2 regions of the Variovorax sp. GW458-11-26-14-LB1 genome follow, and region 1 is predicted to be linked to the other one. Evidence: predicted binding sites of a transcription regulator. Region 1 holds the regulator's gene; the other holds the start of a gene.
The links. Region 1 encodes sigma-54, which starts transcription at its own class of promoters, with help from an activator protein. Its sites were predicted from a motif close to TGGCANGNAANCTGCTTT; they were not measured.
Positions count from the first base shown of each region.

Region 2: hmpA (NO-inducible flavohemoprotein) is a predicted target of sigma-54. The motif match lies at 2,922-2,939, and genes of this name have one in related genera.

Region 1 covers NZ_JBWKYW010000028.1:16,776-22,140, reverse strand. Annotated here, with positions in the region: gene lptA (lipopolysaccharide transport periplasmic protein LptA) at 1-543, shown strand, start outside; gene lptB (LPS export ABC transporter ATP-binding protein) at 540-1,334, shown strand; gene rpoN (RNA polymerase factor sigma-54) at 1,352-2,947, shown strand; gene AC07YS_RS18730 (phospholipase D family protein) at 2,958-4,574, shown strand; gene AC07YS_RS18725 (LysE family translocator) at 4,587-5,234, opposite strand; gene AC07YS_RS18720 (YceI family protein) at 5,260-5,365, opposite strand, start outside.
Region 2 covers NZ_JBWKYW010000016.1:103,506-108,870, reverse strand. Annotated here, with positions in the region: gene AC07YS_RS13440 (FUSC family protein) at 1-206, opposite strand, end outside; gene AC07YS_RS13435 (MarR family winged helix-turn-helix transcriptional regulator) at 207-665, opposite strand; RNA gene rnpB (RNase P RNA component class A) at 824-1,192, opposite strand; gene norR (nitric oxide reductase transcriptional regulator NorR) at 1,252-2,838, opposite strand; gene hmpA (NO-inducible flavohemoprotein) at 2,975-4,159, shown strand; gene cysK (cysteine synthase A) at 4,274-5,194, shown strand; gene AC07YS_RS13410 (NAD(P)/FAD-dependent oxidoreductase) at 5,268-5,365, shown strand, end outside.

The DNA.
Region 1 (5,365 bases):
GTGTTCACCGGCAACGTGCTGGTCACGAAGGGCACGATCATCATCCGCGGCGCGCGGCTGGACGTGCGCCAGGACGCCGAGGGCTACCAGTACGGCGTGGTCACGGCGGCGCCCGGCAAGCTGGCTTACTACAAGCAGAAGCGCAACGCCGGCGACGAGTGGATCGAGGGCGAGTCGGAAGTCATCGAGTACGACAGCCGCGCCGACAACGTCAAGTTCATCCGCCGTGCCGTCATGCGCCGGCTGATCGGCGCCACGGCCAACGACGAGAGCAGCGGCGCGCTGATCGTCTACGACCAGAGCAACGACACCTACACCGTCAACGGTTCCCTCGTGCCGCCGAACGCCGGCGTCTCGGCGGGCGGCGGCGGCCGCGTGAAGGCCATCCTCACGCCGAAGGCCACGCCAGCCCCGGCGGCGCCCGGCTCCGCACCGGCAGCGGGCGGCAAGAAGCCCGCGGCCCCGGCACCCACCCCCGCGCCCGGCGCCGGGCTGCGCCCGAGCACCACGCTGGGCGGCACCGAAGGGGAAGGGCGCAAGTGATCGAAACCGCAGGAACCCAGACCGCCGACGGCATTCCGGGCAGCCGCCTCGTGGCGCGCGGCCTCAAGAAGAGCTACGGCAGCCGCACGGTCGTGAAAGACGTCTCGCTCGATGTGCAAAAGGGCGAGGTCGTCGGACTGCTCGGCCCCAACGGCGCGGGCAAGACCACCTCGTTCTACATGATCGTCGGGCTGGTGCGCGCCGACGCCGGCGAGATCACCATCGACGGCGAGCCCATCGCCCACATGCCCATTCACCGCCGCGCGCGCATGGGCCTGAGCTACCTGCCGCAGGAGGCCTCGATCTTCCGCAAGCTCACGGTCGAGGAAAACGTGCGTGCCGTGCTCGAGCTGCAGCGCGAGCCCGACGCCAACGGCCGCATGATGCCGCTGACCAAGCAGCACACCGAAGAGCGCCTGGCCGACCTGCTGGCCGACCTGCGCGTGGACCACCTGCGCGATTCGCCCGCGCTCGCGCTGTCGGGCGGCGAGCGCCGCCGCGTCGAGATCGCGCGCGCGCTGGCCACGCAGCCGCGCTTCATCCTGCTGGACGAGCCCTTCGCCGGCATCGACCCGATCGCGGTGATCGAGATCCAGCGGATCATCAGCTTCCTGAAAGAGCGCGGCATCGGCGTGCTCATCACCGACCACAACGTGCGTGAGACGCTGGGCATCTGCGATCACGCGTTCATCATCAGCGACGGGCACGTGCTGGCACAAGGCACACCCTCGGAGATCGTCGACAACGCCGAGGTACGCAGGGTGTACCTGGGCGAGCACTTCCGCATGTAAGGGAGGGTCGCGTCTCCATGAAGCAAGGGCTGTCCCTTCGCGTCTCGCAGCATCTGGCGCTGACGCCACAGCTGCAGCAGTCCATTCGCCTGCTCCAGCTCTCCACGCTCGAACTGAGCCAGGAAGTGGAGCAGATGCTGGACGAGAACCCGTTCCTCGAACGCACCGCGGAAGAAGCGGCGCGCGAGGAGTTCGGGCTGGACACGGCCGACGCGCCGGTGCCGCGCGACGACGCGGGCGAGGGCGAGGCCGAGGCCGAGTTCACGCCGTCCGCCGCCAGCACTTCCTCCACGTCCAGCGACACCACCACCTCGACCCCCGACACCGACGGCCCCGCCGCCGAGATCGCCGAGCGTGAGCCCGACTGGGAAGGCGACGGCACCGTCGACATGGCGCCCGACGACAGCGAGTGGGGCAGCGATGCGCCCGCGCGCCAGAACAACCTGGGCGACGACGAGCGGGCCGATGCCACCGAACTCGCGCGCAGCCAGGAATCGCTGCAGTCCTTCCTGCACCGCCAGGCGCTGAGCCTGCGGCTCAATGAAAACGACTGCGCCGCGCTGCGCTTCCTGATCGAGTCGCTCAACGACGACGGCTACCTCGAAGACTCGCTGCCCGCGCTGGCTTCGGGCCTGGCGGGCGACGACAACGACCAGTTCGACGACCTCGTGCACCACTTCCAGGTGGCGCTGGGCCTGCTGCAGAGCCTGGAGCCGGTGGGCGTCGGCGCGCGCGACCTCGGCGAATGCCTGAGCATCCAGCTGAAGGCGCTCGCCAGCGAAGACGAGACCGAGGCCGAAGCGCTCATCCGCAAGACCGCCATCGCGATCTGCAAGCAGCCCATGGAGCTGCTCGCGCGGCGCGACTTCAAGCGCCTGGCCACGCTCACGCGCACCAACGAAGAGCTGGTGCGCTCGGCGCTGCAGATCATTGCGCGCCTGGAGCCCAAGCCGGGCCGCCGCTTTGTCGACGTCGAACGCAACATCGTCATCCCCGACGTGATCGTCACCAAGACCGGGCGCGGCACCAACGTGAAGTTCCGCGTCATGCTCAACCCCGAGGTCATGCCGCGCCTGCGCGTGCACGACATCTACGCCGGCGCGCTCAAGTCGCACAAGGGCGAGGGCAGCCAGGCGCTGTCGCAGCGGCTGCAGGAGGCGCGCTGGTTCATCAAGAACATCCAGCAGCGCTTCGACACCATCCTGCGCGTGAGCAACGCCATCGTCGAGCGCCAGAAGAGCTACTTCGTGCACGGCGAGCTGGCGATGCGCCCGCTGGTGCTGCGCGAGATCGCCGACGAGCTGGGCCTGCACGAGTCGACCATCTCGCGCGTGACCACCGCCAAGTACATGGCCACGCCCTTCGGCACGGTCGAGCTGAAGTACTTCTTCGGCTCGGCGTTGGGCACCGAGACCGGTGGCAATGCGTCGAGCACCGCGGTGCGCGCGCTGATCAAGCAGTTCGTGAGTTCCGAGAGCATCAAGAAGCCGCTGTCCGACAGCCAGATTTCCGAGATGCTGAAAGAGCAGGGCATCGAGTGCGCGCGCCGCACCGTCGCCAAGTACCGCGAAGCCTTGCGCATCGCACCGGCCAACCTGCGCAAGGCTCTGTAGAAAGCCCACGATGACCCGTCGCCTGCTGTCGCGCTGGGGGCATTGGGTGGTCGCCCTCGTGGCTGCATCGCTGTTCGCCGGTTGTGCCACCTTGCCCGACGAGGCGCCGCGTCCGCCTACCAAAGCGATGGCCGTCTCGGCCGACACCGCGCTCGGCAAGATCGCGCTGGCCTCGCAGCCCGACCCCGACCTCAGCGGCTTTCGCCTGATGCCCGGCGGCGACTTCGCCTTCGACACGCGGCTGCAGCTGGCGCGCCGCGCGCAGCGCACGCTCGACGTGCAGTACTACCAGATCGAGAACGACGAGACCGGCCGCTACCTGTTGCGCACCCTGCGCGATGCGGCCCAGCGCGGCGTGCGCGTGCGCCTGTTGATGGACGACCTGTACACGTCCGGCGAAGACGAGCTGCTGCTCGGCCTGGCCGCCACGCCGAACGTGGAGCTGCGCCTGTTCAACCCGTTCCCGGCCGGGCGTGGCAGCCTGCTCAAGCGCTTCACCGCATCGCTGTTCGACTTCAGCCGCGTCAACCGCCGCATGCACAACAAGCTCTTCATCGCCGACGGCGCGATGGCCGTGGCGGGCGGGCGCAACATCGGCAACCAGTACTTCCGCCGCACCACTGGCCCGAACTTCATCGACCTCGACACCTTCGTCACGGGCGCGCTGATCCCGCGCCTGGGCGTGCTGTTCGACCAGTACTGGAACAGCCCGCACGTGCGCCCGATCGGCGCGGTCGTGCACACCGACCTGCCGCGCGAGGAACTGCAGCGCCGCTTCGACGCCGCCACCGGCCCCGACACCACGCCGCCGCCGCCCAAACCCGCGCCCAACGACCTGCTCGGCTACAGCCCGGTGGCCGACGACCTCGACGCCGGCAAGCTCGGCCTGATCTGGACCACCGCCGAGGCGTATGCCGATTCACCCGACCGCGTGATCGGCAAGACTGCGTCGTACGGCGGCGTGCCGCTGCTCGACGTGGACAGCGTGCGCTACAACGTGGTCGAGCAGATGCGCCGCGCGCGCAGCGAGGTGACGCTGGTCTCGCCCTACCTGATCCCGGGCGCGTCGGGGCTGGAGGTGATGCGCGAGATCCGCGGGCGCAACGTGAAGATCAGCGTGGTCACCAACTCGCTCGCCGCCACCGACGAGCCGCTCGTGCACACCGCCTACCGCCGCTACCGCGCCGACATGCTGGCGCTGGGCGCCGAGCTGCACGAGCTGAGTTCCGCGCGCACGCGGCGCAGCGTGCGCCTCGGCCTGTTCGGCACGTCGGTGGGCCGGCTGCACGCCAAGTCGGCGGTGATCGACCAGCGCATCCTGTTCGTCGGCTCGATGAATTTCGATCCGCGCTCCGAGGTCCACAACACCGAGATCGGTCTGTTCATCCGCAGCCCAGAGATGGCGCAGCAGACCCTGAAGCTGCTCGACGTGCTCAAGCAGCAGGGCGCCTACCGGCTGCGCTTTGCCGAAGGTGGTGATGCGGGCGCAGTCGGCTCGCGGCGCATCGAATGGGTCAGCGAGGAAGGCGGCAAGACCACCGTGCTGCACGAAGAGCCCGACTCGGGCTTCTGGGACCGCACGATGCTCGAACTGCTGGCGCCGCTCACGCCCGAGAGCCTGTTGTAGCGGCTTGGTTGGCTAGGTGCCGCGCACGGCCGACCACACCAGCCGCAGGCCCAGCAGGCCCATCACGCCGCCGGCGGCGCGGTCGATCCAGGTCTTGTAGCGCAGGTAGGCCGCGCGCGGCGCGGCCGAGGACAGCGCCAGCGCGACGATCGCGTACCAGCCCGTCTCGATGCAGAAGATCACGGCCGGCACTGCGAGCGCCAGCACCAGCGGCACCTCGCGCGGCAGGAAGGCCGCGAAGATGCTCGCGTACACCACCGCCGTCTTCGGGTTGCTGATCTGCGTGGCCAGGCCGAGCAGGAAGGTGCGTCCGCTGCGGCCCTGGCTCCGGGGCGAGGCGTCCGTGTCGGGCGTGATCGCGAGCGGCTGCCGCGCGCCGCGCCAGATGCGAAAGCCCAGGTAGATCAGGTAGGCACCGCCGAAGGCCTTGATCGCGAGGTACAGCGCCGGCACCGCGAGGAACGCTGCCTGCAGCCCGGCCAGCGCCGCGATGGAGAACGCCAGCCCGCCAGCGCCCATGCCCAGCGCCGCAGCGAGTCCGTCGCTGCGCGAGGCCACGGCGGTGCGCGCCACCATGACGAAGCTCGGGCCCGGGCTCATCGCGCCCACGGCCATGGCGCCGGCGATGCCGAGCAGGGACAGAAGGTGGGCGTCGGTCATGGGAAGGCTCCGGTGGGGAATGGGTTCATTGCACGTTCACGGCTTCGACCTGCACCAGCAGCTTCACCTTGTTCTCGAAGCCGAAGTTCAGGCCCCAGGTGATGCCCCAGTCGCTGCGCTGCACGGTGGCC
Region 2 (5,365 bases), on a different contig from region 1:
GTGCCGCAGAAGCGGAACATCGCCTTGGAGCGCACGGCGCCGGCCAGCGGGTGGGCGACGACGTAGGTGGTCATGAGCGCCCAGAACGGGCGCGGCAGGCCGGCGCGGCTGGCCAGGTACATCGCCAGCATCGCGGCGGCGAAGCTCTTGACGGAAAAGAGAACTTCCGCGCGGGTGAAGCGCGGCAGCGCCATCGACATCGCCATTTACTGGCCGCGCCCTTCCTGCTGCAGGCTCTGCATGCCGGCAGCACTGCGGCCGAGCTTGGCCTCGAGCGCGCCGAAGACGCGCAAGGTGGCGGCGATGTCCTCGTCGGGAATGCCTTCGAACAGCGCGGCGCGCATCTGGCGCAGCGCGGCCTCGATGGGCTCGCACACGGCGCGGCCGGCGGGCGTGAGGTGCAGCGTCTTGGCGCGGCGGTCGGCCGGGTCTTCGCGGCGCTCGACGAAGCCGGCCTCGACCAGCTGGTCGAGCGAGCGCACCAGCGACGGCCCTTCGATGCCCAGCGCCTCGGCCACCGTGCCCTGCCGAACGCCGTCTTCCATGCGCCCGAGCACCACCACCGGCCAGGCCAGCGTCTGCGACAGGCCCACGTGCGCCACTGCCTTGTCGGCCGCCGCGCGGTAGCCGCGCTGGAGCACCGACAGCGAGGTGCCGAGCCGCATCAGCGCGTGTTCGCGCAACGGGGAGATGGGTTCGGTATCGGCCACGGTGTTATCAATTAGTTAGCTTGCTAACAATTGTACGGGTTTCTACCGAGTCTTGCACGCGGCCGCGCACGACGCCGGCGCGCGGCCCAGGGAAAAGGGGGGGAGAAAGAAAAGTGTGAAGCTCGCCGATAAGCCGGATTCTGTGCACCGGAGCCCTCTTGCGAAGACCCCGGCGTGACCGCCATTACTCTGGGCCGTTTGTCGCCAAACGGCTCGATGCCACCTACCCGCCAGCTCAGCGGAACCACCTCAATACTGGCCTACTTGGTGTTGCTGCGCGCAGAGATTGCCCGTTTCACCCGAACTGAATCGGCTCGTCTCTGTTGCTCTGATCCTCACCTCACGGTGGAGAGTCGTTAACTCCTGCGCTGTCCTGTGCAGTCCGGACGTTCCTCCAGTGCGATCTTTCGACCCGATGCTGTTGCCCGAGGGCAGAGCATCGTCCCTTTCGGGCTTGCACCAGCGGCGGTCTGGCGTGCTTCACCGCTCGATTATCGCCCGCCCCATCAATGACCCTTCAGGCGACGCCGCCAGCCGACCGTCAGCCGGGCGTTTCGCTGTCGCCGGCCTGCACCAGGCCCAGCTTGCGCAAGGTCCGGTGGAAGTTGCTGCGGTCGATGCCGGCCTCGCGCGCGGCGCTGGCCACGCGGCCGCCGTGGCGGGCGAGCAGTTCCAAGAGCCAGGTCCGCTGGAAGGCGTCGGTCGCCTCGCGCAGCGTGCCGCCAGCGATGGCAGGCCCCGCGTGTTCGTTCGCCGGGGCCTGCACGGGCGCTGCCACCGCGCCTCCCACGGCGGCAGCGCTGTCCAGCGCCAGGTGATGCGGTTCGATGGCCGTCCAGCGCGAGCCGCGCGGCTGTTCCCTGAACGCCCGCAGCGAAGCGCGGCTGATCACATGCTCGAGCTCGCGCACATTGCCCGGCCAGCCGTGCGCCAGCATGGCGGCCTTCGACGCCGGCGAGAGCCGCAGGTTGCGCGCGCCCAGCCGGTGCTGGTTCTCCTCGAGAAAGCTGCCGGCGAGCACGAGCACGTCGCGCCCCCGTTCGCGCAGCGGCGCGACGACGAGCGGATAGACCGACAGCCGGTGGTACAGGTCGGCGCGAAAGCGCCCCTGCGCGATCGCCGCGGGCAGGTCGCGGTTGGTGGCCGCGATCACGCGCACGTCGACCTTGCGCATGCGGTCGCTGCCGGGGCGCTGCACCTCGCCGCTTTGCAGCACGCGCAGCAGCTTGGCCTGCACGCTCAGCGGCAGCTCGCCGACCTCGTCGAGAAAGAGCGTGCCGCCATCGGCGATCTCGAACTTGCCGTCGCGGTCCTGCACGGCGCCGGTGAACGCGCCGCGCTTGTGGCCGAAGAGTTCGCTGTCGGCCAGCGACTCGGGCAGCGCCGCGCAGTTGACCTGCACGAGCGGCTGCTCGCTGCGGCGCGAGCGCGCGTGCAGGCGCTGCGCGACCAGGTCCTTGCCGACGCCGGTTTCGCCGAGCAGCAGCACCGTGAGGTCGGACACGGCGACGGTGTCGATCTCGTGGCACAGCTGCTTCATCGCCGCACTGCTGCCCAGCAGCTCGCGGGGCGCGCCGCGGCCTGCGCGCAGCGCCTGCGCGACGGCCTGCTCGCGCATCGCGCGCGCCTGCATCTCGCGGATCGTATCGGCGGCCTCGATGCCGGTTTCGACGAGGGCGATCAGTGCCTCCATCTGCGCCGGGCCCACGGCATCGAAGGCGTGCGGCTCCAGGGCGTCCAGCGTCAGCAGGCCCCAGAGGGTGCCGCGCAGGCGCAGCGGCGCGCCCATGCAGTCGTGCACTGGCAGGATGCCCGGCTGGCCGGCGACGAGGCCGTCGTACGGGTCGGGCAGGTTGCTGTCGTGGGCGAAACGCAGGCCCCGTTCGCTGGCGAGCAGGCGCGCAAAACGCGGATGGGCGGCGACGGGAAACTGGCGCCCCAGGGTTTCATCGCTCAGGCCGTCGACCGCGACGGGCTTCAGCACGTCGACGTCGAGCTGCAGCAGCGCGGCGGCATCGCAGCGGACCAGTCCCCGCGCGGCGGCGAGAAGCGATCGGTAGCGGGCAGCCTCGGCTTCGGGCTCGGGTGGTGAGGCCTCGGTGGTCGAATCGACACGCAATGTGGTCATAAGTACAACGCAAAAGTTGTTGCGAATTTGACCACGCCCGATAAATCCCCAATGGCGTCAAGCACTTGCAACGGTCTTCCGGCTGGCACGGATCGTGAGATGACACAGGCATCTCCAACCGAAGGACCGCCAGACCATGAACCCGCAAACCATCGCCATCGTCAAGTCCACCGTGCCCGCGCTCCAGGCCCACGGCGAGGCCATCACCAGCCACTTCTACAAGATCATGCTCGAGGGCCATCCGCAGGTGAAGGCCTTCTTCAACGAAGCGCACCAGGCTGCCGGCACGCAGGCGCGCGCGCTGGCGGGGGCGGTCATCGCCTACGGCGCGCACATCGACCGGCTCGAAGCGATCGCCGGCGCCCTGCCCCGCATCATCCAGAAGCACGCGGCTCTGGGCGTGCTGCCGGAGCACTACCCGATCGTCGGCCACTACCTGCTGCGCGCCGTGAAGGAGGTGCTCGGCGATGCCGCGACCGACGAGGTGATCGCCGCCTGGGGCGAGGCCTACGAATCGCTGGCGGGCCTGCTCATCGCCGCGGAAGAAGCCGTCTACAGCGCCAACGCGGCGCAGCCCGGCGGATGGCGCGGCACGCGCGAATTCCGCGTGGCCCGGCGCGAGGACGAAAGCGAGGTCATCACCTCGTTCTACCTGGAGCCCGTGGACGGCGGCGCGCTGCTGGCGTTCTCGCCGGGGCAGTACCTCACGCTGGTGCTGGAGATCGACGGCCAGCCGGTGCGACGCAACTACTCGCTGTCCGACGCACCGGGCAAGCCGTGGTACCGCATCAGCGTGAAGAAGGAAGAAGGTGGCCGCGCCTCGAACTGGCTGCACGAGTCCGCGACGATCGGCACGCGGCTGCAAGTGCAGGCGCCGTGCGGCGACTTCGTGCTGCAGCCCGCGGGCGAGCAGGCGCGTCCCCTCGTGCTGGTGACGGGCGGCGTGGGCATCACGCCCGCGATGAGCATGCTCGAGTCGGTGGCCCACACGGGCCGGCCGGTGCACTTCGTCCATGCGGCGCGGCACGGCGGCGCGCATGCGTTCCGCGCCCGCGTCGACGCACTCGCGCAGCGGCATGCGAACGTGAAGCCGCTGTATGTCTACGACGCGCCGCGCGAGAGCGACACGCCGCACGCGACCGGCTTCGTCACCCGCGAACTGCTGGCCGGGCTGTTGCCCGCCGACCGCGACGTCGACCTGTACTTTCTCGGGCCGAAGCCCTTCATGCAGGCGGTGTATGCGAACGGGCTGGCGCTCGGCGTGCCCAAGCAGCAGCTTCGCTACGAGTTCTTCGGGCCGCTGGAAGCCCTGGAGGCCTGAACCGCAACGGCCTGCCATCCCCCGTGCTGAAACGGTCGCGGGCCGGGTGCAACCCGGCCCAGGGGGCGCCACAATGCGCGCTGACCATCCGCCCCTCGCACCCAAGGAGATTCCATGAAGGCCCAGAACATCCTCCAGACCATCGGCAACACGCCGCACATCCGCATCAACCGCCTGTTCGGCCATGCGAAGCAGCAGGTCTGGATCAAGTCGGAACGCGCCAACCCCGGCGGCTCGATCAAGGACCGCATCGCGCTGTCGATGGTGGAAGACGCCGAGAAGAGCGGCGCGCTGAAACCCGGCGGCACCATCGTCGAGCCCACCTCGGGCAACACCGGCATCGGCCTGGCGATGGTCGCGGCCGTCAAGGGCTACAAGCTGATCCTGGTGATGCCCGACAGCATGTCGGTGGAGCGCCGCCGCCTCATGCTGGCCTACGGCGCCACCTTCGACCTCACGCCGCGCGCCAACGGCATGAAGGGCTCCATCGCCCGCGCCGAGGAAATCGTGGCCGGCACGCCGGGCGCGTGGATGCCGCAGCAGTTCAACAACCCCGCCAACGTCGACGTGCACGTGCGCACCACGGCCGAAGAAATCGCAGCCGACTTTCCCGAGGGCATCGACGTGCTCATCACCGGCGTGGGCACGGGCGGCCACATCACCGGCGTGGCGAAGGTGCTGAAGAAGAAGTGGCCCAAGCTGCAGGTGTTCGCGGTGGAGCCCGTGGCCTCCCCCGTGATCTCGGGCGGCGCGCCGGCGCCCCACCCCATCCAGGGCATCGGCGCGGGCTTCATCCCGAAGAACCTCGACACCTCGCTGCTGGACGGCGTGCTGCAGGTCGACGCCGAACCGGCGCGCGAAATGGCGCGCCGCTGCGCGGTCGAGGAAGGCATCCTGGTCGGCATCTCGTCGGGCGCGACGCTCGCGGCCATCGCGCAGAAGCTGCCCTCGCTGGCGCCCGATGCGGTGGTGCTGGGCTTCAACTACGACACCGGCGAGCGCTACCTCTCCGTCGAAGGCTTCCTGCCCGCCTGATCCAGCTACAAGTTTCATAGCGCCCCGGGCGCTTAAAATCGTCGGTCTGCTTGATAACCACAAGCCCCACGACATGCTGCGAATCTCCGAACTCAAACTCCCGCTCGACCACGCGCCTGACGCGCTGGCCACCCTGATCGCCCGGACGCTCGACGTTCCGATTGAAGCGAT